4 regions of the Nonomuraea sp. N2-4H genome follow, and region 1 is predicted to be linked to each of the others. Evidence: riboswitches for the same ligand, from Rfam matches in the RefSeq annotation. Region 1 holds a riboswitch; each other region holds the start of a gene.

What was found. Region 1 has a riboswitch for thiamine pyrophosphate ahead of WBK31_RS22485 (FAD-dependent oxidoreductase). Riboswitches for the same ligand answer to the same signal wherever they lie in the genome.
Region 2: it holds a riboswitch for thiamine pyrophosphate, as region 1 does, so the genes downstream of both, WBK31_RS35505 (cytosine permease) here and WBK31_RS22485 (FAD-dependent oxidoreductase) in region 1, are expected to answer to the same signal.
Region 3: it holds a riboswitch for thiamine pyrophosphate, as region 1 does, so the genes downstream of both, thiD (bifunctional hydroxymethylpyrimidine kinase/phosphomethylpyrimidine kinase) here and WBK31_RS22485 (FAD-dependent oxidoreductase) in region 1, are expected to answer to the same signal.
Region 4: it holds a riboswitch for thiamine pyrophosphate, as region 1 does, so the genes downstream of both, thiC (phosphomethylpyrimidine synthase ThiC) here and WBK31_RS22485 (FAD-dependent oxidoreductase) in region 1, are expected to answer to the same signal.

The regions. Positions count from the first base shown of each region.
Region 1 is NZ_CP147987.1:4,884,258-4,891,683, reverse strand. It holds gene WBK31_RS22495 (thiazole synthase) at 1-640, opposite strand, end outside; gene thiS (sulfur carrier protein ThiS) at 633-833, opposite strand; gene WBK31_RS22485 (FAD-dependent oxidoreductase) at 830-2,149, opposite strand; TPP riboswitch at 2,137-2,253, opposite strand; gene WBK31_RS22480 (FAD-dependent oxidoreductase) at 2,318-3,487, shown strand; gene WBK31_RS22475 (Rv2175c family DNA-binding protein) at 3,518-3,892, shown strand; gene thiE (thiamine phosphate synthase) at 3,870-4,517, shown strand; gene WBK31_RS22465 (polyprenyl synthetase family protein) at 4,801-5,868, opposite strand; partial or broken gene metF (methylenetetrahydrofolate reductase [NAD(P)H]) at 5,962-6,881, shown strand; gene WBK31_RS22455 (GNAT family N-acetyltransferase) at 7,061-7,426, opposite strand, start outside.
Region 2 is NZ_CP147987.1:7,688,449-7,695,874, reverse strand. It holds gene WBK31_RS35515 (DNA-formamidopyrimidine glycosylase family protein) at 84-962, shown strand; gene WBK31_RS35510 (rhodanese-like domain-containing protein) at 1,006-1,329, shown strand; TPP riboswitch at 1,383-1,499, shown strand; gene WBK31_RS35505 (cytosine permease) at 1,489-2,826, shown strand; gene WBK31_RS35500 (methylated-DNA--[protein]-cysteine S-methyltransferase) at 2,795-3,364, opposite strand; gene WBK31_RS35495 (PAS domain S-box protein) at 3,460-5,328, shown strand; gene WBK31_RS35490 (ATP-binding protein) at 5,480-5,866, shown strand; gene WBK31_RS35485 (membrane protein insertase YidC) at 5,885-6,526, opposite strand; gene WBK31_RS35480 (DUF6412 domain-containing protein) at 6,876-7,073, opposite strand; gene WBK31_RS35475 (hypothetical protein) at 7,073-7,246, opposite strand; gene WBK31_RS35470 (response regulator transcription factor) at 7,341-7,426, shown strand, end outside.
Region 3 is NZ_CP147987.1:7,137,739-7,145,164, forward strand. It holds gene WBK31_RS32750 (hypothetical protein) at 1-227, shown strand, start outside; gene WBK31_RS32755 (hypothetical protein) at 218-358, shown strand; gene WBK31_RS32760 (hypothetical protein) at 425-1,228, shown strand; gene WBK31_RS32765 (hypothetical protein) at 1,200-1,481, opposite strand; gene WBK31_RS32770 (hypothetical protein) at 1,635-2,225, opposite strand; gene WBK31_RS32775 (hypothetical protein) at 2,412-3,017, shown strand; gene WBK31_RS32780 (DNA polymerase domain-containing protein) at 3,105-4,046, opposite strand; TPP riboswitch at 4,104-4,199, shown strand; gene thiD (bifunctional hydroxymethylpyrimidine kinase/phosphomethylpyrimidine kinase) at 4,187-4,996, shown strand; gene tenA (thiaminase II) at 5,034-5,708, shown strand; gene WBK31_RS32795 (carbon starvation CstA family protein) at 5,712-7,426, opposite strand, start outside.
Region 4 is NZ_CP147987.1:6,386,719-6,394,144, forward strand. It holds gene WBK31_RS29205 (ABC transporter permease) at 1-649, shown strand, start outside; gene WBK31_RS29210 (glycine betaine ABC transporter substrate-binding protein) at 646-1,605, shown strand; gene WBK31_RS29215 (SDR family oxidoreductase) at 1,646-2,497, shown strand; gene WBK31_RS29220 (hypothetical protein) at 2,494-2,838, opposite strand; gene thiC (phosphomethylpyrimidine synthase ThiC) at 2,992-4,536, opposite strand; TPP riboswitch at 4,529-4,641, opposite strand; gene WBK31_RS29230 (hypothetical protein) at 4,733-5,083, shown strand; gene WBK31_RS29235 (universal stress protein) at 5,094-5,960, shown strand; gene WBK31_RS29240 (cellulose binding domain-containing protein) at 6,129-7,160, shown strand; gene WBK31_RS29245 (AIM24 family protein) at 7,157-7,426, opposite strand, start outside.

The DNA of each region.
Region 1 (7,426 bases):
GCCGCTGCGCCCGCGTCACGGCCGTGGCCAGCAGCACGGCGTCACAGCCCAGCTCCATCGCCAGCGCGGCGTCGCTGGCCGTGCCGATGCCCGCGTCGAGGATCACCGGCACGGACGCGGCCTCGACGATCAGCTCGATGTTGTGCGGGTTGCGGATGCCGAGCCCGGAGCCGATGGGCGCGCCCAGCGGCATGACGGCCGCGCAGCCGGCCTGCTCGAGGCGCCGCGCCAGCGCCGGGTCGTCCCCGATGTACGGCAGCACCACGAACCCGTCGGCCACCAGCCGCTCCGCCGCGTCGAACGTCTCGATCGGATCGGGCAGCAGCGTGCGCTCGTCGGCGATGACCTCCAGCTTGACCCAGTTGGTGCCCAGGGCCTCTCTGGCCAGCCGGGCCGTCAGCACGGCGTCGCCCGCCGTGAAGCACCCCGCCGTGTTGGGCAGCACCTTGATGTCGCGCTTGCGCAGCACGTCCAGCACGGAGCCGCGCGCCGACGGGTCGAGCCGGCGCATCGCCACCGTGGTCAGCTCGGTGCCGGACGCGGCCAGCGCCTGGTCCAGCACCTCCAGCGAGGGCGCGCCACCGGTGCCCATGATGAGCCGGGAGGAGAACTTCTCACCGGCGATGATCAGCTCATCCACCTTGCACCGCCGTCAGCACCTCCACGCGGTCACGGTCGCTGAGCGCCGTCGTCTCCCAGGCGCTGCGGGTGACCACCTCGTCGTTCACGGCCACGGCCACGCCGGTGGTGGCCGTCGTCAGCGTCCGTACGGCCTCCGCCACGGTGGTGCCGTCGGCCACCTCGCGCTCAGACCCGTTAATGGTGACAATCATGAAATTTCCTGAAACCTCCCTGGCGAGCACAGGGTCGCCAGCTCGCTCTCCTCGCCCATCAGGATGGCCGCCGTCAGCGGGGCCATCAGCACCCCGCCGCGGTGGTGCCCGGTCGCGTACGTCAGCCCCGGGGTCCTCGCCGGGCCGATCACCGGAAGGTTGTCGGGGGTGCCCGGCCGCAGGCCCGCCACCACGTCGGCGACCTCCATCTCGGTGACGCCGGGCACCAGCTCCCTGGCGTCGCGCAGCAGCTCGTACAGGCCGCCCGCGGTCACCGTCGTGTCGAAGCCCAGCTCCTCCTGCGTGGCCCCCACCACCAGCTCGCCGTCGCCCCGGGGGACGAGGTAGACCGGCGAGCCGTGGACGGTGCCGCGTACGCAGTGGGTGAGCAGCGGCTGCGGCGAGCGCAGGCGCATGATCTGGCCCTTGACCGGACGCACCGGCACGTCGGCCAGCTCACCGCTCCACGCCCCGGCCGCCAGCACCACCCGGTCGGCCGCCAGCACGTCCCCGTCCGCCCACGCACCGTCCGCCTCACCGGCCCCGGCGACGTCAAAGGCCCGCTCGGCACCGTCACCGGCGGCCCGTTCGCCGGCATCGGCGGGGTACGGCGCGGCAGGCGGTCCGCCGACGTGGTGAGCCCCGAGACGCAGGCCGGTCGCCGGTGCGCCGGTGGGCTTCGACAGGCGTACGCCCGTGACGGCGCCGTTCGTACGGACCAGCTCGCTGACGCGCGCCCGCACCAGCGGAACGCCGCGCCGCTCCAGGGCGGTCAGCAGCGCCGCCGTCACCCGCCGCGGGTTCACCCAGGCGTCGCCGGGCGCGAGCAGCCCGCCGCGCACGGAGGGGGCCAGCATCGGCTCCAGGCGGCGGCACTCGCGCCCGGTCAGCCGTTCGACCGGCAGGTCCAGCTTCTCCATGAACGCGGCCAGCTCGTCCAGCATCGCCATGTCGTCGGAGCCGAACGCGACGTCCAGCGTCCCCTCGGCCCGCAGATCCAGCCCGCCCGCGCCAAGCCCCGAACGGGGGCCGCGGGCCAAGGCACCGGCGGCGGAGACCTCGCCGGCGGGGAGTCCGGCGTCCTCGGCCAGCTCGGCGGCGAAGGCGGGCCAGCGGCTCAGCGCCGCCATGCCCAGCCGCAGCAGCGGCGCCTCGGTGTAGGTGACCTCGCTCACCGGCGCCAGCATCCCGGCGGCCGCGTGGGAGGCCCCGGTGGCGGGCGCGGGATCGACCACGGTGACCGGCCGTCCCTCGCACGCGAGCCGCCAGGCCACGGACAGCCCGACGACCCCGCCGCCCACGATCACGTCCATCATGCGCTCCCTTCGCCGGCATGATCCGGATCAGGTGTCTTGCGGTCGAAGGCCCGTCACAGCCTTCCTCTCAGCCCGGTCACGGCCGGACTCCCGCGCGTCTTACCGCCCACAGCCTACGACCTCGGTACGGGGCGCACGCACCGGCCCCTTATGGTCGCCGTTATGGTCATGAGCGTGAACCATGTCGTGGTGGCGGGAGCGGGTCTCGCGGGTGTGCGTACGGTGGAGGCCCTGCGCGGGCGCGGCTTCGACGGCCGCATCACGCTGCTGGGCCAGGAGCGCCATCGCCCCTACGATCGCCCGCCGCTGTCGAAGGCGGTGCTGAAGGGCGACGCCGACACCAGCTTCATCGACACCGACCTCGACGCGCTCCAGATCGACTTCCGGCCGGGCGTCGCGGCCACGTCGCTGCGCGCGGGCGTCGTGGAGACCACCGAGGGCGAGCTGCCCTACGACGGCCTGGTCATCGCCACCGGCGCCGACCCGATCAGGTTGCCCGGCGACGGCCCGCAGCACGTCCTGCGCACGCTCGACGACGCTCACGAGCTGCGGGTGATGCTCGTACCCGGAGCGCGGGTCACGGTCATCGGCGCGGGCTGGATCGGCGCGGAGGTCGCCACCGCGGCCCGGCGCGCGGGCTGCGCGGTCACGGTCATCGAGGCGGCGCAGACGCCGCTCGCCGCCGCCGTCGGCATGGAGCTCGGTGGCCGCACGATCCCCTGGTACGAGGGCATCGACCTGCGGCTCGGCACCATGGTCGAGTCGGTCGAGGAGGGCGGCGTCCGCCTGGTGGGCGGCGAGTTCGTCGAGTCCCACGTGGTCGTCACCGGCATCGGCGTGCGCCCGGCCGTCGAGTGGCTCGCCAACGCCGACATCGACCTGCACAACGGCGTCGTCACCGACGAGCACCTGCGCACCTCGCTGCCCGGCGTGGTCGCGGTGGGCGACTGCGCCGCGTGGTGGTCGCGCCGCTGGGGCACCCGCCTCAGGGTCGAGCACTGGGACACCGCGCTCAACGCCCCCGACGTCGCCGCCGCGACGCTCATGGGGGAGGAGGCGGTCTACGACCCGGTGCCGTACTTCTGGTCGGAGCAGTTCGGCCACATGCTCCAGTACGCCGGACACCACACCGAGGCCGACCGCCTCGTGTACCGGGGCGAGCCCGAGGGCAAGTGGTCGGCCGTCTGGCTCACCGACGGCGACACGCTCGCCGCGGTGCTCGCCGTGGACCGGCCGCGCGATCTCGTACAGGGCCGGCGCATCATCGAAGCGGGCCATCGACTGGACGCGGAACGCCTGGTAGATCCACAAGTGCCCCTACGAGATTGTGTTGTTTGAGCAAGCACGCCATGTGGTAGTTGTGGTTTCGTGACGCTTTCTGTTGCACAGATCGACCGGGAGACCGAGCAGCTCGTCGACGAGTGGCTCACCCTCCCCGAAGTGGCCCAGCGCCTCGAGCTTCCGATCGGCCGGGCCAAGCAACTCCTCAAGGACCACAAGCTGCTCGGCGTGCGCCGCGGCAGCGGCGGGCCGCAGGTGCCCGCGAAGTTCCTCGACGGAAAGGACGTGATGAAGGGCCTGCCCGGCACGCTCACCGTGCTGCAGGACGCCGGTTACGACGACGTCGAGGCGCTTCGCTGGCTCTTCACCCCAGACGACTCGCTGCCGGGGTCGCCCATCGAGGCGATCAGGGCAGGGCGTCACACCGAGGTCAAGCGGCGTGCCCAAGCCCTCGCTTTCTGAGGCCCGCCTCTACCTCTGCACAGACGGCCGCCGCGACCGCGGCGATCTGGCGGAGTTCCTCGACGCCGTGCTGGCGGGCGGTGTGGACATCATCCAGCTGCGGGAGAAGGGTCTCGAGGCGCGCGAAGAACTCGCGCTGCTCGAAGTCTTCCGCGACGCCTGCGACCGGCACGGAAAACTGCTCGCTGTCAACGACCGGGCGGACGTCGCCTACGCCGCCCGGCCCGACGTGCTCCACCTGGGGCAGGACGACCTTCCTGTGACGGTCGCGCGAGAGATACTCGGCGACGACATCGTCATCGGACGGTCCACCCACTCCGCAGCCGAGGCGTCCGCCGCGGCCGTGGAAGAGGGCGTCGACTACTTCTGCTGCGGCCCGATCTGGCCGACCCCCACCAAGCCTGGGCGCCCCGCGCCGGGGCCGCCGCTGCTGCGGCACGCCGCCTCGCTCGGCACCTCGCGTCCTTGGTTCGGGATCGGCGGCATCGACCTGGGCAACCTCGACGAGGTGATGTCGTACGGCGTGAGCCGGGTGGTGGTCGTCCGCGCCATCACCGAAGCCGACGACCCAGGGGCGGCCGCGGCCGAGTTCGCCAAGCGGCTGGCCGCCGGGCAGGCCCGCTGAAACCTCCGAGGCGCCCGCGCTCCCCGCACGGGCGCCTCCCGTCCTTCCCCGGCCCTCCGGGGTCTTTTCCCGGCCTTCCGCGACTCCTCGGCGGTCTTTCCCAGGCCCTGCGACTCCTCGCGGCCCTTCACGTCCTCCGCACCTTTCGCCGGCCCCGACCGCCTTTCCCCGCCCCGTCCGTGACGAGGCTTCGGAGCGTCCGTGACACGGCGGCGCGTGCCGTCCGTGGCACGGGAGCGCTCCCGCTACGAGGCGGCGGTGTCCGTGACGAGGCGGCGCGCGGTCAGGTCTTGCGGGACGTCGCCGCGATCGCCAGCTCGGTCAGCGCCGCACGGGCCTCCGGCGTGACCGGCGCCGCTTCGAGCGCGGTCAGCGCCTGGCCGAGATAGTCGGAGATCAGGTCCTCGCACTCCTGCAGCGCCCCGCTGTCCTCGATGATCGTGCGCAGCTCCGCCACGCCCCGCGCGTCCAGCTCGGGGTCCCCGAGCAGCCGGCGTACGGTGGCGGCCCCGGCGGGGGAGGCGGCGGCGAGGGTGCGCGCCACCAGCATCGTGCGCTTGCCCTCGCGCAGGTCGTCACCGGCCGGCTTGCCCGTCTCCGCCGGGTCGCCGAAGACGCCCAGGATGTCGTCGCGGAGCTGGAAGGCGATGCCGACGCGCTGGCCGTAACCGGTGCACAGCTCGTCCATCCACGGCGTCAGCTCGCGGGCGGCGAGCACCAGGCCGAGCCGCAGCGGCTGCTCGACCGAGTACCTGCCGCTCTTGTAGAGCGCCACCCGCAGCGCCGAGTCGAACGTGTTCTCCCCGGTGGCCTGCTCCAGCAGGTCGAGGTACTGGCCGCACATCAGCTCGCTGCGCATGTGGTCGTGGAGGGGCTGCGCCGCCTCCAGCGCCTCGCGCGGCAGGCCGCAGGTGCGCCACATCTCGCCCGACCAGAGCAGCAGCAGGTTGCCCAGCAGGATCGCCGCGCCCTCGCCGAACTGCCCGGACGAGCCGTGCCAGCCCGCGCTCTCGTGCATCGCCTGGAAGCGGCGGTGCGCCGACGGCATGCCCCTGCGCAGGTCGCTTTTGTCCATCACGTCGTCGTGCACCAGCGCGCTGGCCTGCAGCAGCTCCAGCGAGGCGACGGCGGTGAACACGGCGGGCTCGTCGATGCCGCCCGCGCCGCGCCAGCCCCAGTAGCAGAACGCGGGCCGCAGCCGCTTGCCGCCCGACAGCAGCGCGTCGGCGGCCGTGCGCAACGGCTTGAACTCGGGCTCGCCCCCGGCGGGGAGCTTCTGTTCGACGAACTCCGCGAGCGCGCGCTCCACATGGGCGCGCAGGATCTCCATGCCGGCGGCGTCAGTGGTCATGCCTTGAGCGTAATGGCCGAAAGGGCGCGGTTCGATCTCGGAGGGGCCGCTCTGGCCGGTGCGACAGGAGTTCCACGGGGTAGCCTTATCGTCATGGCTCTTGGTCGACCCTCCGTCCGGCCCGATCGCGTTCCGACGGTCCGCGAAATGCTGGCCTCCGGCGCCAGGTCGTTCTCGTTCGAGTTCTTCCCCCGAAGACCGACGAGGGCGAGCGGCAGCTCTGGCGCGCGATCAGGGAGCTGGAGTCGCTGCGGCCGACGTTCGTCTCGGTGACGTACGGCGCGGGCGGCTCCACCCGCGACCGCACGGTCGACATCGTGGAGCGCATCGCCCACGACACCACGCTCACGCCGGTGGCCCACTTCACGGCCGTCAACCACTCCGTGCGCGAGCTGCGTCATCTCGTGGGCCGCTTCGCCGACGCCGACGTGCGCAACATCCTGGCCGTGCGCGGCGACCCGCCGGGCGACCCCACCGGCGAGTGGGTGCCCCACCCGGAGGGCGTGATGTACGCCGAAGAGCTGGTGCGCCTGATCCGGCAGTCCGGCGACTTCTGCGTGGGCGTCGCCGCCTTCCCGTACAAGCACCCGCGCTCGCCGTCCATCGAGTCCGACACCGAATACTTCGTGCGCAAGTGCCGGGCCGGTGCCGACTACGCGATCACGCAGATGTTCTTCCAGGCCGACGACTATCTGCGGCTGCGTGACCGGGTGGCGGCCAAGGGGTGCGAGACGCCGATCATCCCGTGCATCATGCCGGTCACCCAGATGAGCACGATCGCCCGCTCCGAGCAGCTGTCGGGGGCGCCGTTCCCGCCCGGCCTCGCCGCCCGCTTCGAGAAGGTCAAGGACGACCCGGCGGCGGTGCGGGCCCTGGGCATCGACCACGGCGCCGAGCTGTGCCAGCGGCTGCTCGACGAGGGCGCGCCCGGCATCCACTTCATCACGTTCAACCGGTCGAGCGCGTCGCGCGAGGTGTTCCAGCGGCTGCAGCCCGCCGGCCTGCCGGCATAAGGCCTACCGGCCTGCCCGCATAAGGGGAGCCCGCCACCCGCCCGCAGGGGGACCGGGCGGGTGACGGGCAGGGGACACTAGACGGTGGGTAAAGTGTCGGCTACTTTCTGTCATCAAAGGTGCCCGTGCGTCATCCCCGGTAAACCTGTGGTCACCTGGTCTCCAGCAGGTCACCCAGATCAGGTGAGCGGGAGGCGGCGGCCCGCGATCGCGTACTCCTCGTGACCGCCGGGGAAGGCGAACTTCGTCAGCAGATCCATGAAGCCCATGCTGGCGTAAAGGTGGCGGGCCGCCGTGGGCTGGTCGTGCGTGGACAGGATGGCCGTACGCTCGCGCCGCCCCGTGCACAGCGTCTTGATCATCCGGCGGCCGATGCCCTTGCCCTGGTAGTCGGGGTGCACGTGGATCTCGGCCAGCTCGAAGGCGTTGCCCATCCAGGCCTGCGCGGCCTCCTGGCCGATGCGGTCGGCGAGGCCCCGTACGACGACGTCGTGCCACCACTGGCCGGGCGCGCCGCGGAAGCCGTAGGCGAAGCCCACGATGCG
Region 2 (7,426 bases), 2.8 Mb from region 1:
ACGGCGTCAAGGTCCCCACCACGTGGACCGACGGTTTTCCGCGCGTGCCGGGGACAGCCCCGGGCGGGACGTACGCTGGGGGCATGCCCGAACTTCCCGAGGTGGAGTCCCTCACTCACTTTCTGCGCGAGCGGGCGGTGGGCCGCGCGATCGCGGGGGTCGATGTGGTGGCCATCCAGGCGCTGAAGACGTTCGATCCGCCGGTCACCGCGCTCAACGGGCTGACCGTGACCGGCGTGGCCAGGCACGGCAAGTTCCTCGACCTCGACTGCGACGGGCTGCACCTGGTCATCCACCTGGCGCGCGCGGGGTGGCTGCGCTGGCGCGACGACCTGTCGGGCGCGAAGCCGGTGCGGCCCGGCAAGGGGCCGCTGGCCGTACGCGTGCGGCTGGCGCCCGACGAGGAGGGCCTGGCGCCGGGGTTCGAGCTGACGGAAGCGGGGACGCAGAAGCGCCTAGCCGTCTATGTCACGAAAAATCCGGACGATGTGCCGGGCATCGCCGCCCTCGGCCCCGACCCGCTCGCCGAGTCGTTCACCGTCGAGGCGCTCAAGCGCATCATCGGCGGCAAGCGCACCCAGATCAAGGGCCTGCTGCGCGACCAGAAGGTGATCGCCGGCATCGGCAACGCCTACTCCGACGAGGTGCTGCACGCGGCGAAGATGTCGCCGTTCAAGATCGCCGCCACGCTGACCGACGCGCAGATCGCCGACCTGCACGAGGCCATCGTGACGACGCTGCGCGACGCGGTCGAGCGGGCTCGCGGCCTTGCGGCCAAGGACCTCAAGGCGGAGAAGAAGTCGGGGCTGCGGGTGCACAACCGTACGGGGCAGTCCTGCGACGTGTGCGGCGACACGATCAGGGAGGTGTCGTTCGCCGACTCCTCGCTGCAGTACTGCCCGACCTGCCAGACCGGCGGCAAACCGCTCGCCGACCGCCGCCTGTCCCGCCTGCTCAAGTAGGCGGGCGTCCGGTGCACCGCCTCGCGCAGGCCATGATGGAGTCATGACCGTTCCTGAGATCGAGGCCAGTGCCGTACCCGCAGACGCTTACCTGCTCGACGTCCGCGAGCAGGAGGAATGGCTGGCGGGCCACGCGCCGCAGGCCGTTCACATCCCGATGACGCAGATCCAGGGGCGCGTGGACGAGGTCCCCGACGACCGCACGATCTACGTCGTGTGCCGGGTGGGCGGCCGTTCCCTGCAGGTCGCGGCCTGGCTCAACCAGCTCGGGCGCGAGGCGGTCAACGTCGGCGGCGGCATGCAGTCGTGGGAGGCGGCGCGGCGGCCGATGGTCAGCGAGACGGGACAGGAGCCTTTTGTGGCATAAGTCGCCCACTATGGCGAATTAGTCGCCATTGAGGCATCATTGGGGCGCAAACTACAGATCGTCGCGGGAGCTCGGGGTCGCCGGGCTGAGAGGGCAGCACAACCATCCGCTGCCGACCGCCTGAACCTGTCCGGGTAATGCCGGCGTAGGGAGTGTGCGATGTCGCACGGCGTCGAAGAAGTGCCGCTGACCCTTGATGGAGAGGCCCCCAAGACCCTGGGCGTGCTCGATCAGGGCGCGCTCTGGGCCAATCTCGGGGTCAGCCTGCTCGGCTTCTCCGGAGCCCTGCTGCTGCTCGATCCGCTGGGCAACGCCCCGCTGACGCTGGCGGCGGCGCTGATCGCCACCGTGGTGGGCAGCCTCATCGGCACCGCCATGGTGGGCCTGTCGGCCGTCCCCGGCACGCGGACGGGCAAGCCCGCGATGGTGCTGCTGCGCGGGCTGTTCGGCGCCCGGATCTCCTACGTGCCCACGGTGCTGAACATCATCCAGATGATCGGCTGGGGCGCCTTCGAGCTCTGGGTGATCGCCAAGGGCGCGGGCGCGATCTTCCCGGCGGTTCCGTACCAGGTGTGGGTGATCGTGGCGGGCGTGCTGACGGCGGCGCTGACCATCTGGCCGCTCGGCTCGATCCGGCTGCTGCGCCGCTACGTCACGGTCGGCGTGATCGTGGCGATGATCTGGTTCACGGTGTTCTTCCTGCGCGAGGCCCCGTCGCCCGAGGGCGGGAGCTGGACGGCCTTCCCCGCCGCCGTGGACTACGTGATCGCGCTGTCGGTGTCGTGGGTGCCGATGGCGGCCGACTTCGCCCGGCACTCGCGCTCGGGCCGGGCCGCGTTCACCGGCGTGGTCGGCGGCTACACGCTGGCCCAGGTGGCCTGCCTGGGGCTGGGCGTCTACGCGGTGGCGCTGGCGGGCGCGGACGGCGTGCTGGCCGACCAGACGACGGTGTTCAACCCGTTCGTCGCGGTGCCGCTCGGCGCGCTGTTCTTCGGCATCCTCGTGCTGCGCGAGACCGACCAGTCGTTCGCCAACGTCTACTCCACCACGATGTCGCTGCAGAACCTCATGCCGCGGGTGGACCGGCGCATCCTGTCGACCGCCATCGGCGTGGTCACGATCGTGATCGCGCTGTTCGCGGACGTGAACTCCTACGGCGTGTTCCTCGGCGTGATCGGCGCGGTGTTCGTGCCGATGTTCGCGGTGCTCGCGGTCGACTACTTCGTGCTGCGCCGCGGCGAGGGCTGGAACACCGCCGAGGACGCCCCCTCGCGGTGGTCGATGCTGGTGCCGTGGGCGCTGGGCTTCGCCGCGTACTGGCTGACCACCTCCACGCCGACCTTCCCCGCCTGGGACGGCTGGTGGGCCGGTGTGCGCGACGCGCTCGGCTTCGTACGGGAGCCGTGGATGAACGGCGCGCTGGGCGGCGCCTTGGTGGCCGCCCTGATCACGCTGCTCATCGGGCTCATCCAGCGATCGCGCGCCGCTCGACGTTGAGCAGATGCTGCTTGGCCGCCGCGCCGCCCGGGTAGTCGCCGAGCTCGCCGTCCTCGCGCAGCACCCGGTGGCAGGGCACGATCACGCAGACGGGGTTGGAGGCCAGCGCGTTGCCGATCGCCCGCAGCGCGCGCGGCCTGCCGATGCTCTCCCCGATCCGCTCGATCGTCGTGGTGGTGCCGTAGGGGACCGCCATGGTCTTCTGCAGCACCGTACGCGCGAACGGCGTGGCCAGGGTCAGGTCCACCGGCGTGGCGAACGCGCGCAGCCGCCCGGAGAAGTACGCGTCGAGCTCCCTGCGCACCGGGTCGAGCCGGCGCAAGTCGGGCCCGATGAACTGGCCCAGATGCCGCGTGACCCGCTCGAACACGTCGTTCTCCGCCTCATAGCTGCACGCCACGATGCCCTTGGCGGTCACCGCCAGCACCAGCCTGCCCACCGCGCCGTCGTAGGTGCCGAACGCGATGTCGGGTGGGGTCTCGCCCCGATAGGTGCTGGAGGTCACTCGCAACAGGGCATCGAGATCGTTGCTCGACATACCCCTCACCCTCCCACCTGCCGGGAATCACCGTGACCGCAGCGTATCGGACGGATCGCCCGACGCACCCACCGCGCCACGTGCACTATGGAGTGGTGGGGGACGAATGGGCCGGTAGTGACGATGAGATCGCTCGTGCGGCGCTCGCCAGCTCGCCCAACGCCATCGTGGCGCTCGACCGCGACCAGAGCGTCCTGGTGTGGAACGCCGCCGCCGAGCGCATGTTCGGCTGGAGCGCCGACGAGCTGCTCGGACGCCGCGCGCCGATCGTGCCTGAGGAGCTGACCGCCGAGCACAACGCGGTGCTCGAGCGCGTACGCACGGGAGAGCCCGTCTCGCTGCGCACCAAGCGCCTGCACGCCGACGGCCGGGTGCTCGACCTGCGGGTGGACATCAGCGCCCTGCGCCTGGGCAGCGCCGTGGCCGGCTACGTGTGCGCCTACCACCCCGCCAGGGCCGACGAGGTGGCCGAGCACCGCATGGCGCGCAGGGCCCGCCTGGTCGCCCGGCTCACCGACGTCGTGGGCGACATCAACTCCGAGCTTGAGCTGCCCGCCGTGCTCGACCGCATCTCGGCCAGCCTGACCGAGCTGACCGGGGCGGACGCGGGCGGGTTCGTCCTCATCGAGGGTGACAAGCTGCGGCTGGTCAGCACGTACCAGCTTCCCGAGGCGATCAGGGGCATCACCACCGACCTGCGGACGAGCCTGGTGGACAAGCTCTTACGCACCGGCAAGACCGTGCTGCTGCAGTCCGAGGGGCTCGACGACCTGGTGTGGGCGCGGCTGAAGGGGCTGCACACGATCGCTTTGGGGCTCGCGGCCGTGGGCGGGCGGCCGTACGGCGCCCTGTACGCCCTGTTCGCCCGGCGCACCCCCGGACACCTGGAGCTGGAGCTGCTGGAGCTGCTGGCCGGGCACGCCGGCATCGCGGTCGGCAACGCGGTCGCCTACCAGGAGGCGGTGCGGCAGCGGGCGCACGAGCGGGCCGTGTTCGACGCGAGCGCCGACGGCATCGCGGTGCTCGACCAGGAGGGCAACGTGGTGCGCTGGAACCCGGCCGCCGCCGAGCTGACAGCGCTGCCCGCGGAGTCCGTCATCGGGGGGCCGCCGCCGTTCCCGCTGCCCAAGGCCGGTGAGAAGGGCACCTTCCAGCTCGACAACGGCCGCTGGCTCGACGTGGTGAGCGCGCAGATCGAGGAGACCGGCGAGGTGGTCGTCGACTTCCGCGACGTGACGGCGGCCAAGGAACTGGAGGAGGCCAAGGACCTGTTCCTGGCCACGACCAGCCACGAGCTGCGCACCCCGATCACCATCGTGCGGGGCTTCGCCAGCACGCTCGACTCTCGCTGGGACGCCATGACCGACCAGGCCCGCCGCTCGGCCGTGCACACGATCGCCGAGCGCGCGAAGTCGCTGGGCGTGCTCATGGACCACCTGCTGCTCGGCGCGCGGGCGGGCGCCGACGAGCTGAAGGTCCGCATCGAGGAGTTCGACCTGCGGGAGCGCATCGTGGCGGCCACGCTGGGGCTGCCCGAGCTGTCGGACCGGCACCGGGTCGAGGTGGACGTCCCCGAAGGACTGCCCCGCGTGCTGGGCGACGCGCTGGCCACGGACATCCTGCTGGGGCAGCTGCTGGAGAACGCCTTCAAGTACTCGCCGAAGGGCGGGCTGATCAGTGTGGCGGCCTGGCCTGAGGACGACAACGTGGTCGTCGTCGTGGACGACGAGGGAGTGGGAATCGCCCCTCCTGACCGCGAACGCATATTTGAACGCTTCGTCCAGGTGGACAGCGGCGACCGGAGACGGTTTGGTGGAGTGGGGCTCGGTCTCTACATCGTCCGCAGCCTCGCTCGTGCACAGGGGGGAGATGTGAGCGCGCATCCGAGACCGGGAGGGGGCACCAGAATGCGGCTCGTTCTGCGGGCCTCTTCCTCTATCGGATCCGACACACCGATGCGGTAACGAGGTGGTCACGGTTGCGCTGATCTATCTTCCAATGTGTACAAGCTGTGATCGAGATGCGGTTTCTGGGATCGAGTAACGGGGCATTTCGGTCGTACCGGGGAGTGTTCCCGCGGGGGGCACAGGGAACGGGGAGGTGGGTGTGTCAAGCGTGGTGCTGCTGCCGTACGCGCCGTCCAGCGTTGCCGTTGCCCGCCAGCGTCTGAGCACTGATCTGCAGGACAGTGGGGTCTTCACCTCGGCCATCGACGATGCCGTGCTCGTGGTGAGCGAGCTGCTGAGCAACGCGCTGCGGCACGCGCATCCGCTGCCGTCGGGCATGGTGCGGGTGGCGTGGCTGTGCAGCGACGATCACATCGAGGTGGCGGTCAGCGACGGCGGCGCGGCCACCGAGCCCCGAGCGGGCCGGCCGACGCTGTCCTCGCTGGGGGGCGGGGGCTCGGCATCGTGGAGTACGTCGCCGAGAGCTGGGGGGTCAGGCACGACGGTGACACCACGACCGTGTGGGCGATCCTGCCCGCACCGAGCAACAAGGTGAACGGGCAGGTCGCGGCGCTCAGAGAGGCCGGCTAGCCAGCACGGCGCGCTCGCCCGTGGCCCACGCCGTGGAGACGAGCAGATAGAGCCCGGCGGCCAGCGGCAGCACGAGCGCGGCCAGCACAGAGCCGTACGGCAGCAGCGGCATGATCCTCCTCAACGGCTCCGGCTGCTCCTCTGTGATCTTGATCTGGCGGGCGGAGAGCCACGCCACCACGATGACCAGCGCGATGACCGATACGAAGACCAAAACCGGTGCGCTGACCAGACCGAAATGAGCGATGACTCCGGCCAGCTGCTCCCCGAGCGGAGCCCCGAACAGGGTGTGCCCGGCGAGCGCCGTGGGATGCGTGGCCACCCGGTACATCAGCCACAGGAACGGCAGCTGGGCGAGCGACGGCAGGATGCCGGCGAACGGCGACGAGCCCTCCTTGGCGTAGAGGGCGGTCATCTCCCTGTGCAGGCGCTCGGGGTCGCGCCGGTGACGCTCGCGCAGCTCGCGGAGCTTGGGGGCGAGGCGTTCGCGGATCTTCGCCGTACGGGCCTGGCGGACGTTGAGCGGCAGCAGCGTCAGGCGTACGGCCAGGGTGAACAGCACGATGCCGAGCGCGGCACTGCCGCCTGAGGCGTCGATGATGAGCGTGACAAGAGAGTCGATCATGAGCCCTGATTCCTTTTGAGCGAAGGGGACCCCGTTGGATGGGTTGCCTTTCGGCAGAAGGGACTCCGTTCGGCGGGTTTCCCATCAGCGAAGAGGGCCCGTTGCAGCGGGGTGATGACGACGGGCTCGCTCGTCATGCCGAGCAAGCCCCGCTCGACGGGGTCGCGGAGCGCGGAGAAGCGCGGAAGGCGCGGAAAGCGCGGAAACGCGGCGAGTAGCGCGGAGAAGCGCCGAAAAGCCGAGAGCGCGGGGAAGCCGAGAAGCGCCGAGAAGCGCTTACATGCGCCGAAAGCGTGGAGAAGCGCCGAAAGCCCCGTCCGACGTGTGCACGTCGAGAAGCGGGGCGCGCCTAAGGGGCGCGGGGACGCGGACGCCCGGCCGCGTCTGGATCGCGCAGCCGCTGGAAGGCCGTGCGGCGCGCGTAGGACAGGGGGAAGCCCAGCGGCTCCCCGTGCAGGGCGGACAGCAGCGCGGCCGCCCACGTGGCCAGCAGCAGGATCACCACCATGGTGATCCCCACCAGCCACGGGTCGAACAGCAGCTGCATCAGGTGGAGCGCGAGGTCTTGCCGACGACGGTGACAGCGACGAACACGATGAGGGCGATCACCCCGATGATCAGCGCGAGCTTGATCAGGCCCACCAGCATCGGCAGGATGAAGGTGAACAGCACGAAGAGACCGAGCAGGGTGCCCAGAACGAGCATCACGACTTTACCCATGCAGTTACGGTACGTCTTCAGGGCATGATCCGCGACCCTTACAAAGCCATGACGTACCCCACTGTTTCCGGCAGGGTGGCCTTACCGTGAAGGCGTGAACACGCGCATCCTGGTGGTGGACGACGATCCCACGGTGTCCGAGGTCGTGGCGCGCTATCTGGAGCGCGACGGCCACGAGGT
Region 3 (7,426 bases), 2.3 Mb from region 1:
ATATCGCGGTGCCGCTGCATTCCTCGCTGCTGCCACTGCTGCCGCTGCCGCTGCCACTGCCACTGCCGTTTTCCGGCGCGATGGCCATCCTGTTGCAGAGCCCGTATTTTCGGCTCTTCGGAATTCTGCCGCCGATCACGTTCTTCGCCACCCAGCGGGTGGAGGGCAGCAGCGCAGAAAGAAAGAGCGCGAGTTCGACCAGCGTAAACGCCACACGATGGAACTGATCAGGCGGCACGTCGTACGCAAGCAGTGGCTGCGCCATGAGGTCGCCTCCGACGAGGTGGAGCTGACGTTCGCCGCCACCCACGAGGGCCCTGGGCTGTGGCCGCGCAACGCCGGCTCCCCGACGGGCTGACGCTGCGCGTGGGGGTGGCCGAGGAGCCCGCCACGATCGCGTTCGAGGCCGGACTTCGTCCCGCCGGTGCTGCGCGGCGTGCCGGTGACGGCGGACCTGCGGGAGATCGGCGTGCTCGGCGTGATCGGCCCGCCCGAGCCGGTGGACGCGCTGCTGCGCCGGCTGCCGTACCTGAACGTGGACGGTCCCGTGTCCTGCCTGGCGGGCATCACCCCGCAGACCAGGACGGAACGTGTCGAAGAGCTGAGGGACCTGGTCACCGAGCGGCTCAAGGCGAGGGGGCGCCGCTTCGCCGAGGAGGTCGTGGTGATCCTCGACGGCGCGCGGGCGTTGCGCCGAGTGAGCCCCGTCCGGCTCGCCGCGTTCCCGCACCCGTCACGCGCTATTTCCCGACACAATCAGGAAACGCAGATTTTTGCGCGACATTCTGTCACGTCGGGGGATTTTCTGTTATCAAGGGGGAAGCGAAGGGAATCATACCGTCGCCCCCGCTGTTTCCCCGATCCGCCCGGTAAGGAGTGCCATGAACAACGCCCCTGCCCCACAGATTCAGCAGGACCGGAAATCCGCCGGCACGATCACCGTCCGCCGCCTGACCAGTGCCGAGACCCGGCAGGTCATGTACCCCAGCCACGGCAACTCCAACTGATCACCCAGGCCGCAGAATTTGCGGCCTGGAACTTTTTCGGGGTGACCATTGGTGATCGGGCAACTGACGCTTTTCTTTCGCCGCCCTCCCCTTGTCCGAAACCGAAATTCGGCGCGGTTCCAACGCTCGCTCCGCCGCTCAATGAAGCGTCGAGTTCGGGGTGCGTGGCGATGGCCGTCTTGAAGAACTCGATCATGCCCTCCAAGCCCCGCATGACCTGACGGGCGCCATTGTTCGGTCGTAATCCTGCTGGAATTCCCCTGAGGCGCGATCGGTGACGAAGTCGCTGCTCACGAGCTGGTCGATCATGGCCTTGAGGTGGGTCAGCCGGGTCTGGATGTCCTCCTTCTCCTTGTTGAGGCGGTTCGCGCCGCTCTCCACCTGCGGGAAGCTGAGGTGACGGGTGCCTGCCGCCATGGCGAGTTCACTCTCCTTCGGGTTCCGACCGGGTGCGGCCGCGATCCTGGCGTCCACCAGCCCGGGCCAGGTCGCCGGTACGCCCGGCGCGCCCGGCGTCGAACGCGTGCCAGGAGTTCGGGCACGCGGACGGTGAACCCGTACGGCAGGTCAGCCATGGGCCCGCTCCGAGAGCGCGCCCCGCCAGCGAGCCGTCCAGCACGCCGATCGTCAGCCCGGCCCGTACGGGTGCCTGCGCCACAGCGGTGGCGGGGGCGGCGATGGCGGCTCATGCCCGTCCTGCTCGTACGGCGCCGTCCGCCGCTCGGCCTCCATCAGCAGCTCGTGCACCGACCCACCGCGACCAGGGCCGGTGCGCCCGAGCAGGATGCGCACCAGGTCCACCGCCGTCGGACGGGCGCCGAGGTCGGGGCGGCGGCACGCGTCGATCACCGCGCGCAGCTGGGGCAGCAGCCGGTCGAGGTCGGCGCCCGCGTCCGGCATCATCCCCGTCGCCGCGAACACCACCACGTCCGCCCAGTCGCCCACGTCATGCGCGGGGAACAGACAGTCCCGAGGTCCCGGCGCGAAGAGCGCCTGACCTTGCGGCGAGATGAGCACGTTCGCCGGGCTGAGCCGCAGCCCCGCGATGCCGCCGAGGTGCAGCCTGGCCAGCGTGGCGGCGGTGCCGAGGGCGAACAGGTGCAGCCGTTCGCCGGTGAGCGGGCCGGTCGTCCTGACGACGGCGGCCAGCGGCTCGCCCGTCCCCAGGTAATCGCGCGGCCGCAGAGCCAGGCCGCCGCTCCATGCCTGAAAGTCCATCGCCGTCCCCGTAGTGGCCGATCAGCGCGGGCGGCACCGCCGGTGGTCCGGCCCCGGTGCCGCAGGTCCGACAGGGGGTACGCCGGGGTCGCGGGCCGCGTTCAACCCATACCGATCGGGTCTTGACCTTGACGCGACGTCAACGTGTCCCATGAGCGGTGAAGCCGCCGGGAGGAAGGAACGCGCATGGTCAGAGCCGCGCTGCGCATCGTCGGATTCGAGCTCAAGGGCCTCGCCGCCATCGCGGCGTGGATCGTGCGGCGGCGGCACGGGGTGCCGGACGGAGCGACGACGCTCGCGTACGGCAAGGAGCAGTCGTTCATGATGGGCCTGATGGCGTTCGCCATGGCGGTCGAGACCGTGGTCGTGGACCTGCTGCTCGCCGCCCTCGACGTGCCCGGCTGGCTGCGTTACGGGGTGCTGATCGCCGACCTGTACGGCCTGCTGTACGTCCTCATGGTGGTCGCCGCCTGCGCGACCAGGCCGCACGTCGTCACCGCGGACGAGCTGCGTATCCGGTACGGCGTCTACCTCGACCTGCGGGTGCCCCGCGAGCTGGTGACGGCGGTGCGGACCGGGCGGACATACCACCAGGGCGGCATGATCACCGTCGATGAGGGCCGGTTGACCGTGGCGGTCTCCTCGCAGACGAACGTGACGGTCGAGCTGGCCGAGCCGGTCACCGTGGTACGCCCGCTTGGCCGCCGCGCCGAGGTCACCTCGGTCAGGTTCTTCGCCCAGCATCCCGAAGCCGCGGCGGCCGCGCTCAGGGAGGGCGTCACCACCGGCTGAGCACTACTCCCCACCGGCTGCGCTACTCCCCACCGGCTGAGCGCTACTCCCCGCGGAGGGCGTGAGCGCACCGCTTGCCCTCGCGCGTCACTCCCCGCGGCGAGCGCGAGCGCGCCGCTTGCCCTCGTGCATCGCCTGGACCCGCGCCACCGGGATCGTGTGTCCCTCCTCGACGAGGTCGGCGGGCAGCGGCTGCGGCGGCGGCATGTGCTCGGCCCATGGGTCGGCCCCGCCCAGCCGTTCGATCGCGCTGTGGACGGTGAAGTCACCGGGACGTACGCCGTCGAGGTCGTCCCACGCCACCGGGTACGAGACGGGCACGCCGGGGCGGATGCGCGGGCTGTAGGCGGCGGCCACCGTGGCGCCGCCCGCCCGCGTGGAGTCGATGAACACCTTGCCCGCGCGGTCCTCCCTGATGAACGCGGTGGTGGCGAGCGCCGGGTCCAGCCGCTCGGCGCGGGCGGCCAGCGCGCGGGTGGCGGCGGCCAGGTCGTCCATCGCGGTGCCCGGCGCGACGGGCACGAAGACGTGCACGCCCTTGGCCCCGCTCGTCTTCACCGCCCCGGCCAGCCCGGAGTCGGCCAGCGCCTGCCTGACCAGGTGCGCGCCCCGCACCGCCAGGGCGAAGGAGTCCTCGGGCGGGTCGAGGTCGAGCACCATGTGCGTGGGATGATCGCCGGCGTACAGAGCCGGGTGGTATTCGACGGCCCGCTGGTTGGCGAACCACAGCAGCGTCCTGCGGTCGTCGCACAGCGCGTACGTGACCTGCCGCTGCGAGGAGTCCGCCCACACCCGCACCGAGCGCACCCAGTCCGGGGCGTACTTGGGCAGGTTCTTCTGCATGAACGGCTGCTGCCCCGGGCGTACCCGCATGACGGAGAGCGGGCGGCCGCGCAGCACCGGGATGATGCGGCCGGAGACGGCGTCGAGGTAGTCGACCAGGTCGCGCTTGGTTGCGCCCGCGCCGTCGAAGAGCGGCTGGTCGAGGTTCGTCAGGGAGACGCCGTCGCGCGTCTCGTCAGCGGCCACCCGTCCCACGATGCCGATACTCGAACGTGTGGTCAACGACCCGGCCTGTTAGAGTGAACGTTTGACGCGGGGTGCCCGAAATGCCGGGCTGAGATCACACCCGTCGAACCTGATCTAGTTCGCACTAGCGAAGGGACGTCATGGCCGCTGACGCCGTACCCAAAGTTCTGACCATCGCGGGCACCGATCCGAGCGGCGGCGCCGGTATCCAAGCCGACCTCAAGGCCTTCTCCGCGCTCGGCGCGTACGGCATGACGGTCATCACCGCGCTGGTGGCGCAGACGACCACGGGCGTGACCGGCATCCACGAGGTGCCCGCCGAGTTCGTGACCCAGCAGCTCGACACGCTGCTCACCGACGTGCCCGCCGACGCCGTGAAGATCGGCATGCTGGGCGACGCCGACCTGATCAAGGCGGTGGCGGCGGCGCTCGACACCTACCGCCCCAAGTACGTCGTGCTCGACCCCGTCATGGTCGCCAAGAGCGGCGACCGGCTGCTGCCCGCCGACGCGGTGAGCGAGCTGCGCCGCACGCTGCTGCCGCGCGCCGACCTCATCACCCCCAACCTGCCCGAGGCGGCCGACCTGCTGGAGGAGCCGCAGGCGAGCGGCCTGGCCGAGATGCACGAGCAGGCGGCCAGGCTGCGCGCGCTCGGCGCCCGCCAGGTGCTGCTCAAGGGCGGCCACCTCGACGGCGACACCTGCGTCGACGTGCTGGCCACCCCCGAGGGCACGATCGAGCTGTCCGCCCCGCGCGTGCACACCAAGAACACCCACGGCACGGGCTGCACGCTCTCCTCGGCGATCGCCGCGCTGCGGCCCCGGCACGACGACTGGCCGAGCGCGGTGCGAGCGGCGAAGGACTACCTCACGGAGGCGCTGCGCGCCGCCGACTCGCTGGGCGTCGGCCACGGCCACGGCCCCGTGCACCACTTCCACAACATCTGGTAACGGCCCCCGCCGGGCAGACCCCTCCGAAAGAGACGCGATGTTCTGCGATGACATCTGGCAGCGCACGTCCGACCTGATGCGCGCCATCCACGAGCACCCCTTCGTCACGGCACTCGGCGACGGCTCACTCGACCGCGACACCTTCGTCTTCTACATGGTGCAGGACGCCCGCTACCTGGAGGCGTTCGCGAAGGCGCTGGCCGCCGCCTCCGTGCGCGCCGGCGACTCCGCCGATGCGGCCTTCTGGGCGCAGAGCGCGCACACCGCGCTGGTCGCCGAGCGCGAGCTGCACTCCGGCTACATCGACGAGCTGGGCGATGCCGCCAAGGGCATCGCGACGTCGCCGACGTGCCTGGCGTACTCGTCGTTCCTGCAGGCCACGGCGCTGTCGGAGCCGTATCCGGTGATCGCGGCGGCGGTGCTGCCGTGCTTCTGGATCTACCAGGACGTCGGTACGGCGCTGCTCGCCAAGGCCGGCGACGACCCCGCGCACCCGTACGCGAAGTGGATCTCCACCTACTCCGACCCGGAGTTCGCCGCCTCCGTCGAGCGGGCCAAGGCGATCACCGACCGGCTGGCCGCCGCCGCGTCCCCGGACACCCGCGAGGCGATGGCGCAGGCGTACGGGCGGGCGGCGGCCTACGAGTGGATGTTCTGGGACAGCGCGTGGCGGCGCGAGGGCTGGCCCACCGCCGAGTGGCTGGCACCCTGACACCTAGCCTGATTTCGCCATCAGCTCCTTCTCCTCGCGGGTGGCGATGAGCCCCGACGGCGCGACGATCTTCGACTCCTCGAACGGCGCCTCCGTGGTGGGCAGCGGCTCGGGCGAGCGGATCGCGGTGATCCAGATGCGCGCGGCGTCCAGGATGACCACGATGATCAGCACGGCGAAGAGCGCGGCCAGCACGCCGTCCACGGTCGAGTTGACGACGATCTGCCGCATCGCGTCCATCGACTTGGCGGGCGCGAGGAGCTGGCCCTGGTCGAGGGCCTGCTGGTAGCGGTCGCGCTGGGCGAAGAAACCGAGCGTGGGGTCGGACGAGAACACCTTCTGCCAGCTCGCGGTGAGCGTGACGGCCGCGTCCCAGGCCAGCGGGACGGCCGTCACCCAGGCCCACTTGAGCCGCCCGCTCTTGATCAGCAGCGTGGTGGCGACGGTGAGCGCGACGGCGGCGAGGAGCTGGTTGGCGATGCCGAACAGCGGGAAGAGCTGGTTGATGCCGCCGAGCGGGTCGTTGACGCCCTGGTAAAGGAAGTAGCCCCAGGCCGCGACGACGACGGCGCTGGTCGCGACCAGGCCGGGCCACCAGCTCACCCGGGAGATCGGCTGCCACAGGTTGCCGAGCGTGTCCTGGAGCATGAACCGCCCGACACGCGTGCCGGCGTCCACGGTGGTGAGGATGAACAGCGCCTCGAACATGATCGCGAAGTGGTACCAGAACGCCTGGAACCCCTCGCCGCCGAGGAAGCCGGAGAAGATCTGCGAGATGCCCACGGCCAGGGTGGGCGCGCCGCCCGTCCTGGCGATCAGCGTCTCCTCCTGCACGGCCTCCGCCGCCGCCTGCAGCTGCTCGGGCGTGATGACGAAGCCCATGGTCGAGACGGCCTCTGCGGCGCTCTGCACGGTGGCGCCGACGACGCCGGCCGGTGAGTTCATCGCGAAGTAGAGCCCGGGGCTGAGCACGCAGGCCGCCGTGATCGCCATGACCGCCACGAACGACTCCATGAGCATGGAGCCGTAGCCGATCATCCTGACCTGCGTCTCCTTCTGGATCATCTTGGGCGTGGTGCCGGACGAGATCAGCGCGTGGAAGCCGGACAGCGCGCCGCAGGCGATGATGATGAACACGAACGGGAACAGCGACCCGGCGAAGACCGGGCCCTCGCCGTTGAAGGCGAAGTCGGTGAACGCGGTCGTCCGCAGCGGCGGCATGGTGACCGCGATGCCCACCGCGATCAGCACGATGGTGCCGATCTTCATGAACGTCGACAGGTAGTCGCGCGGCGCGAGCAGCATCCAGACGGGCAGCACGGCCGCGATGAACCCGTACGCGATGAGCCACAGCGCCAGCGCCGACGGGCTCAGCGTGAAGTACGGCGCCCAGCTCGACTCCTGCACCCAGCCGCCGGCCACGATGGCGAGGATCAGCAGCGCGACCCCGATGGCGGTGGTCTCGACGACCCGGCCCGGCCGGACCACCCGCAGGTAGAAGCCCATGAACAGGGCGATCGGGATGGTCATCGCGATGGAGAAGACGCCCCACGGCGACTGCGCGAGCGCGTTCACCACGACCAGCGCCAGCACCGCGAGCAAGATGATCATGATGGCGAAGACCGCGATGAGCGCCGCCGCCCCGCCGATCGGGCCGATCTCCTCGCGGGCCATCTGCCCGAGGCTCCTGCCGTTGCGCCGCATGGAGAAGAAGAGCA
Region 4 (7,426 bases), 1.5 Mb from region 1:
GATCGTGCCGCTCGACGGCATCGAGCGGGGTTCGCTGAGCCTGCCGTTCCTGATGCGCCGCACGTGGGAGCACATCCAGCTGGTGTTCTTCTCGACCGTGCTGGTGCTCGCGGTGGCGCTGCCGCTGGGCGTGCTGCTGACGCGGGGCGCGCTGCGCAAGGCCACGCCGGTGGTGCTGTCGCTGGTGAACTTGGGCCAGGCCACCCCGGCGGTGGGCCTGGTGGTGCTGCTCGCGGTGCTGTTCCAGATCGGGTTCTGGACGGCGGTCGCCGCGCTGTTCGCCTACAGCCTGCTGCCCACGCTGCGCAACACGATGGTGGGCCTGGAGCAGGTGGATCCGCGCCTGGTGGACGCCGGGCGCGGCATCGGCATGTCGGCGTCGGGGGTGCTGTTCAAGGTGGAGCTGCCGATGGCGGTGCCGGTCATCCTGTCGGGCATTCGTACCACGCTGGTGCTGAACGTGGGCACGGCGGGCATCGCGGCGTTCATCGGCTCGGGCGGGCTCGGCGACCTGATCACCACCGGGGTGAGCACGCAGCGCAACCTGATCCTGGTCACCGGATGCGTGCTGATCGCGGTGCTGGCGCTGCTCATCGACTGGGGGGCCGGGCTGGCGCAGCGCCTGCTGTCCCCGAAGGGCCTCACATGAGGGCTCTCGCCGCCGCCCTCGCGGTCCTGCTCTGTGCCGCCGGGTGCGGGCTGCGGCCGGCGTCGTCGTTCGTGCCGCCGATCGAGCCGGGCAGCATCCGCCCGATCCCCGATCTGGAGGGCAAGCGGGTGCGGGTGACCTCCAAGGAGTTCACCGAGCAGCTCGTGCTCGGCAAGATCGCCGTGGTCGCCCTCACCGCGGCCGGGGCGGACGTGGTGGACCAGACGAACGTGCAGGGCAGCGTGAACGCCCGCGCCTCGCTGATCCGCGGCGACGCCGACCTGATGTGGGAGTACACGGGCACCGGCTGGATCACCTACCTGGGGCAGCAGAAGCCGGTGGAGGGCGCGCAGGCGCAGTACGAGGCCGTACGCGACCTGGACCTGCGCGAGAACGGCATCGTGTGGCTGCCGCCCGCCCCGCTGAACAACAGCTACGCGCTCGGCGTCACCAAGGCGTCGGCCGAGAAGTGGGGCCTGTCGAAGATCTCCGACATCACCAAGGTGCCGCTGCCGCAGCGCACGTTCTGCGTGGACCACGAGACCTTCGGCCGCGACGACGGCTTCCTCGGCATGCTGCGGGGCTACGGCCTGCAGTACGGCAAGGACGTGCCGAGGGCCAACGTGCGCAGGTTGTCGGTCGGCGTGCTTTACCGATCGGTGGCCACCGGGCAGTGCACGTTCGGCATGGTCACCACCACGGACGGCCGGGTGAAGGCGCTCGGCCTGGTGCTCCTGGAGGACGACCGGCACTTCTTCCCGCAGTACAACGCGGCGGTGACGATGCGGCGGCAGCTCTTCGACGCGCACCCGGAGATCGCGAAGATCTTCGCGCCCATCAGCGCGAAGCTGACCGACGACGTCATGCGCGACCTGAACGCGCAGGTGGACGTGGACGGCGACATGCCCGTGCTGGTGGCCCGCGACTGGCTCAGGTCACAGGGATTCGTCCGATGAGAGGCGTTAGCCATACCTGACCGCGGGCAGCCCGCAGGTCATGTCACAGACACCACCACCCCAGAACCAGCCCTACCCGGGCAGCACCGGCGAGATGGCGCCGGAGCCGCGCGACGAGATGCGCGACTACGTCGGCCGTGACCTGCTCGCCGGCAAGAAGGCGCTCATCACCGGCGGCGACTCGGGCATCGGCAGGGCGGTCGCCGTGGCGTTCGCCAAGGAGGGCGCGGACGTCGCGATCGCATACCTGAGCGAGCACGAGGACGCCGCGCACACCCGCAAGCTGGTCGAGGAGACCGGGCGGCGCTGCGTGCTGCTGCCCGGAGACCTCGCCGACCGCGCGCACTGCGTCTCGGTCGTCGAGCAGACCGTCTCCGAGCTGGGCGGCCTGGACGTGCTGGTGAACAACGTGGCCTACCAGCAGCCGGTGAGCGGCCTGGAGGAGCTGGACGACGAGCAGTGGGAGCACACGTTCGCCGTCAACATCCACAGCTACTACCGCGTGATGAAGGCCGCGCTCCCGCACATGCGCGAGGGCGCGGCCATCATCAACACCTCGTCGATCAACGGCCTGCGCGGCAACAAGTCGCTCATCGACTACGCCGCCACGAAGGGCGCGATCAACGCGTTCACCTACTCCATGGCCCAGAACCTGGTCGAGCGCGGCATCCGGGTCAACGCGGTGGCTCCCGGACCGGTGTGGACGCCGCTCATCCCGGCCACGATGCCGGAGGAGAAAGTGGAGAAGTTCGGCGAGCAGGTGCCGATGGGGCGACCCGCCCATCCGGACGAGATCGCCCCCTCGTACGTGTTCTTCGCCTCCGACCGGCTGTCCTCGTACTACACGGGCGAGGTGCTGGCCCCGATCGGCGGCGAGACGCTCCCCGGTTAGACGCGGCCCGAGTCCTTGATGGACACGATCGAGGCGGTCTGGAACTTCTTGTGACCCTTGCCGTCCCCGGCGACGTTCGCCGAGTAGGTCTTGGTCGTCCAGCCCAGGCTGTACTTGATGGTGATCTTGTGCTTGGTCTTGCACCGGTTGTGCCAGTAAACGGTCACCGACGTGTTCCCGTCTCCCCATGACCAGGCGAAGCACCCGGCCACCCCCCGGTGGACGCCCGCCGAGGCCGGCGTGGCGCCGAGCCCGGCGCCGAGCCCCACGGCGACGGCGGACGCGGCGGCGACGACCGCCGCGCGCTTGCGCAGGCCGGCCATACGAGCAGTGATGGACACAGGAAATCCCCCTTTTTCCGGTGGTGTGAGGAACGCCCGGCGGCACCCCGCTGCCGGGCTCGCTCCTCACCGTGCCATCGAATGGGCCGGATATCCCGCGAACTTTGTCCAGACCTGCGGTTTTGGACAGCCTCTGGACAATTGGACAATGTGTCACTCCACGTAGATCGTGCCTCCGAGGCGGCGGAACTCGGCCGCCTTCGCCGCGTAACCGGCCTGCCTGATGTCGTGGCTGATCCGCATCGAGCAGAACTTCGGCCCGCACATCGAGCAGAAGTGCGCGGTCTTGGCGGGGGCGGCGGGCAGCGTCTCGTCGTGGAACGAGCGGGCCGTGTCGGGGTCGAGCGACAGGTCGAACTGGTCCTCCCAGCGGAACTCGAAGCGCGCGTCCGACAGCGCGTCGTCCCACTCCTGCGCCTTCGGATGGCCCTTGGCCAGGTCGGCGGCATGGGCGGCGATCTTATACGTGATGACGCCGGTCTTCACGTCGTCCTTGTCCGGCAGGCCGAGGTGCTCCTTGGGGGTGACGTAACAGAGCATGGCCGTGCCGTACCAGCCGATCATGGCGGCGCCGATGCCCGAGGTGATGTGGTCGTAGCCGGGCGCGATGTCGGTGACGAGCGGGCCGAGCGTGTAGAACGGCGCGTCGTCGCACAGCTCGCGCTGGAGGTCGACGTTCTCCTTGATCTTGTGCATGGGCACGTGGCCCGGGCCCTCGATCATCACCTGGACGTCGTGCTCGCGCGCGATCTTGGTCAGCTCGCCCAGCGTGCGCAGTTCGGCGAACTGGGCCTCGTCGTTGGCGTCGGCGATCGAGCCGGGCCGCAGGCCGTCGCCGAGCGAGAACGACACGTCGTAGCGGGCCAGGATCTCGCACATCTCGGCGAAGTTCTCGTACAGGAAGCTCTCGCGGTGGTGCGCCAGGCACCAGGCGGCCATGATCGAGCCCCCGCGCGAGACGATGCCGGTCTTGCGGCCCACGGTGAGCGGCACGTGCGCGAGCCGCACGCCCGCGTGCACGGTCACGTAGTCCACGCCCTGCTCGCACTGCTCGATCAGGGTGTCGCGGAAGACCTCCCACGACAGCTCCTCAGGGCGGCCCTTGACCTTCTCCAGCGCCTGGTAGATCGGCACGGTGCCGACCGGGACCGGGGAGTTGCGCAGGATCCACTCGCGGGTCTCGTGGATGTCCGCGCCGGTGGACAGGTCCATGATCGTGTCGGCGCCCCAGCGGGTGGCCCACGTCATCTTCTCCACCTCCTCCTCGATGGAGGAGGTGACCGCCGAGTTGCCGATGTTGGCGTTGATCTTCACGAGGAAGTTACGCCCGATGATCATGGGTTCGGACTCGGGGTGGTTGACGTTCGCGGGGATGATGGCCCGGCCCGCGGCCACCTCCTCGCGGACGAACTCCGGCGAGACGCCCTCGCGTACCGCCACGAACTCCATCTCCTTGGTCACCAGGCCCCGGCGGGCGCAGGCGACCTGGGTGACCGGATGGCCGGCCGCCCGCCGCTCCTCGATCCACTCCGCCCGGCGGCGCGGCAGGCCCCGGCGCAAATCGGGCTCGTAGGAGGGGTCGGTGTACGGGCCCGAGGTGTCGTACAGGGTGACCGTCTTGTCGTTCGACAGGCGCACCTGGCGCATCGGGACCCGGAGTTCACCGCAGTAGATCTTGGAAAAGCGCGCGTCGCTCATCGCGCAAACTCCCTTCGCCGGCATTACCCGGAGCAGGTTCTGGCGGTCGGCGGCTCGCAGCCGTCCTCTCAGCCCGGTCTCCACCGGGCTCCCGCGTTCGGACGGCGCTGATCGTACCCACCCCCGCCAAGGTCCCAAACCCACCCGAAAAGGTTTGGGGGCACTTCTCAGCGGTACGGACCCCATCAGGGGAAACATGATGAGAATCGCCGCTGTCGCAGGACTACTCGTCGTGATGGCCGCATCCGGCGCCACCGCCGCCGCCGGGGACGGCATGCAACAGCACGAGGTCAGCCAGGAGCAGTACGACATCCTGATGGCCCAGTGCCGCTACTCCGATACCGGCAAGGCCAAGTGCCGCGCGAACGTCAGAGAGCTTTACCGCGTCGGCCGTACCGACCCCACCCTCGACTGCCGCACCTACGCCGGCGTGACCGTCTGCGGCACGCTCAAGCTCAGCGCCGCCGAGCGGGCCTGCGTCCGCGGCTCCGAAGCCAAGGGGCTGTCGTTCCGGCGCGCCGAGGTGGAATGCTACGTCCAGTCCTGAGGAGCCGAGCGTGATCATCGTTGGTGTGGACGGCTCCCGCCCCGGCCTTGAGGCGGCCGGCTGGGCCGCCACCGAGGCCGCGCTGCGCCAGGTGCCGCTGACCGTCGCCCACGTCGTGCCCGCGTGGGTGTGCGAGGAGGGCACCTCCGTCCGGTACGCCGAGGTCGCGCGGTGGATGCGCGAGAACGCGCAGTCCGTGCTGACCTCCGCCAAGGACCGCGCGCTGCGCGAGCGGCCCCAGGTCCGCGTGGAGACCGTCCTGCTCCCCGGCGATCCCCGCGCGGCGCTGGTCAAGGCGTCCGCCGAAGCCGAGCTGCTGGTCGTCGGCAGCCGCGGCCTCGGCGGCGTGCGCGGGCTGCTCGTGGGCTCCGTCGCGTACGGGGTCGTCGCGCACGCCGAGACGAACGTCGTCCTCATCCGCGACCGCGCCGCCACGCCCGGCGAGGTGGTGGTGGGCACCGACCTGTCCGCCCGCGCGGGCAAGGCGCTGGAGTTCGCCTTCGCCGAGGCCGAGCTGCGCGGGGCGCGGCTGCGGGTCGTGCAGGCGTGGGCCTGGCCCCAGCCGGGCGGCTTCGAACCCGCCGACGACGACAGCGAACAGGGTCACCTGCTGGCGTTGCAGAGCGCGCTCGTCCCGTTGCGCGCCGAACATCCCGGCGTGGAGGTGACCGCCGAGGTGGTGCACGGGCATCCTGTCGAGGTGCTGAAGGAGGCGGCGGCCGGCGCCGAGCTGCTGGTGGTGGGCTCGCGCGGGCGGGGGCAGCTCGCGGGCATGCTGCTCGGGTCGATCAGCCAGGCCATGCTGCACCATGCGCCCTGCCCGCTCGCGGTGGTCCGCGCCCCCGACACGGCGTCGCAGCCCGGAGCACCGGTCTGACGCCTTACCCCGCGCGGCCCCCGCCCCGAGCGGGCCCGGCCCGCGCACGCAAACGTGAAAGTTACATGCGTCTCCCCAGGTCGCCCCGGGTGAGCCGATCATTCCCTTTTCCGCACCCATAGGCGAAATTTACGATCTGCGCGCAGGTTGACGACGGGAGAGCGGACCATGCGCAAGATCGGTGCCGTGCTGGCCGGGATGGTGGCCGTGATCGCGGCCGTGCTGTTCGCGACGACGCCGGCCGACGCCGCGGCCGTACGGATCATGCCGCTCGGCGACTCGATCACCGGCTCCCCCGGCTGCTGGCGCGCCCTGCTGTGGAACCGGCTGCTGAGCACCGGCCACACCAACATCGACTTCGTCGGCACGCTGCCGCCGCAGGGCTGCGGGGTCGAGCACGACGGCGACAACGAGGGACACGGCGGCTACCTCGCCACCAACGTGGCGAACCAGAACCTGCTGCCCGGCTGGCTCTCGGCCACGCGCCCCGACATCGTGCTCATGCACTTCGGCACCAACGACGTGTGGAGCAACATCCCGCCCGCGACGATCATCAGCGCGTTCACCACGCTGGTGAACCAGATGCGGGCGAGCAACCCCAACATGCGGATCCTCGTCGCCAAGATCATTCCGATGAACCCGGCCACCTGCCCCGACTGCGCCCAGCGCGCCGTGGCGCTCAACGACGCCATCCCCGCCTGGGCCGCCGCGACGACCACCGACCAGTCGCCGATCACCGTGGTCGACCAGTGGACGGGCTTCGACACCGCCACCGACACCTACGACGGGGTGCACCCGAACGCCGCCGGCGACCAGAAGATGGCCGACAAGTGGTATCCGGCCCTGGTCGAGGCGCTGTCCGGCACCCCGACCCCCACCGACACGCCCACCGTGCCCGACGGTGACTGCACGGCCACGTACAAGACGACAGGTCAGTGGCAGGGCGGCTTCCAGGGCGAGGTCACCGTCACCAACACCGGCGCCGAGCCGATGACCGGCTGGACGGTGACCTGGACGTACGCCGATGGCCAGCACCTCACCCAGCTCTGGGGCGGCACGCTGAGCGCGGACGGCTCGTCGGTGACCGTGCGGAACGCGGCGTGGAACGGCTCGCTCGCGCCGGGGGCGTCCACGACGTTCGGCTTCCTCGGCTCGTACGAGGGCGCCAACACCGCCCCCACGCCCGCCTGTTCGAGCTAGGCGGACGCCTTCACCACCGGCGGCCCCTCGCTGGCCTGCACCAGCACGAACCCCTGCCCCCTGAACGCGAGCTGCATGGCCTCACCGCTCCCCCGGCCGATCAGCGCGCCCATCTTCACCGTCCGGTTGATGCCGACCTGCAGCGAGGTGCTCCAGCACACCGCCGACTGCCCGTCGGCGTACGTCGGCATGCGCGACGCGTCGAGCAGCACCGGCGTGCCGTGGGTGGTCACCGCCACCCACCCCGTGCCGGTGACCGTGGTGTT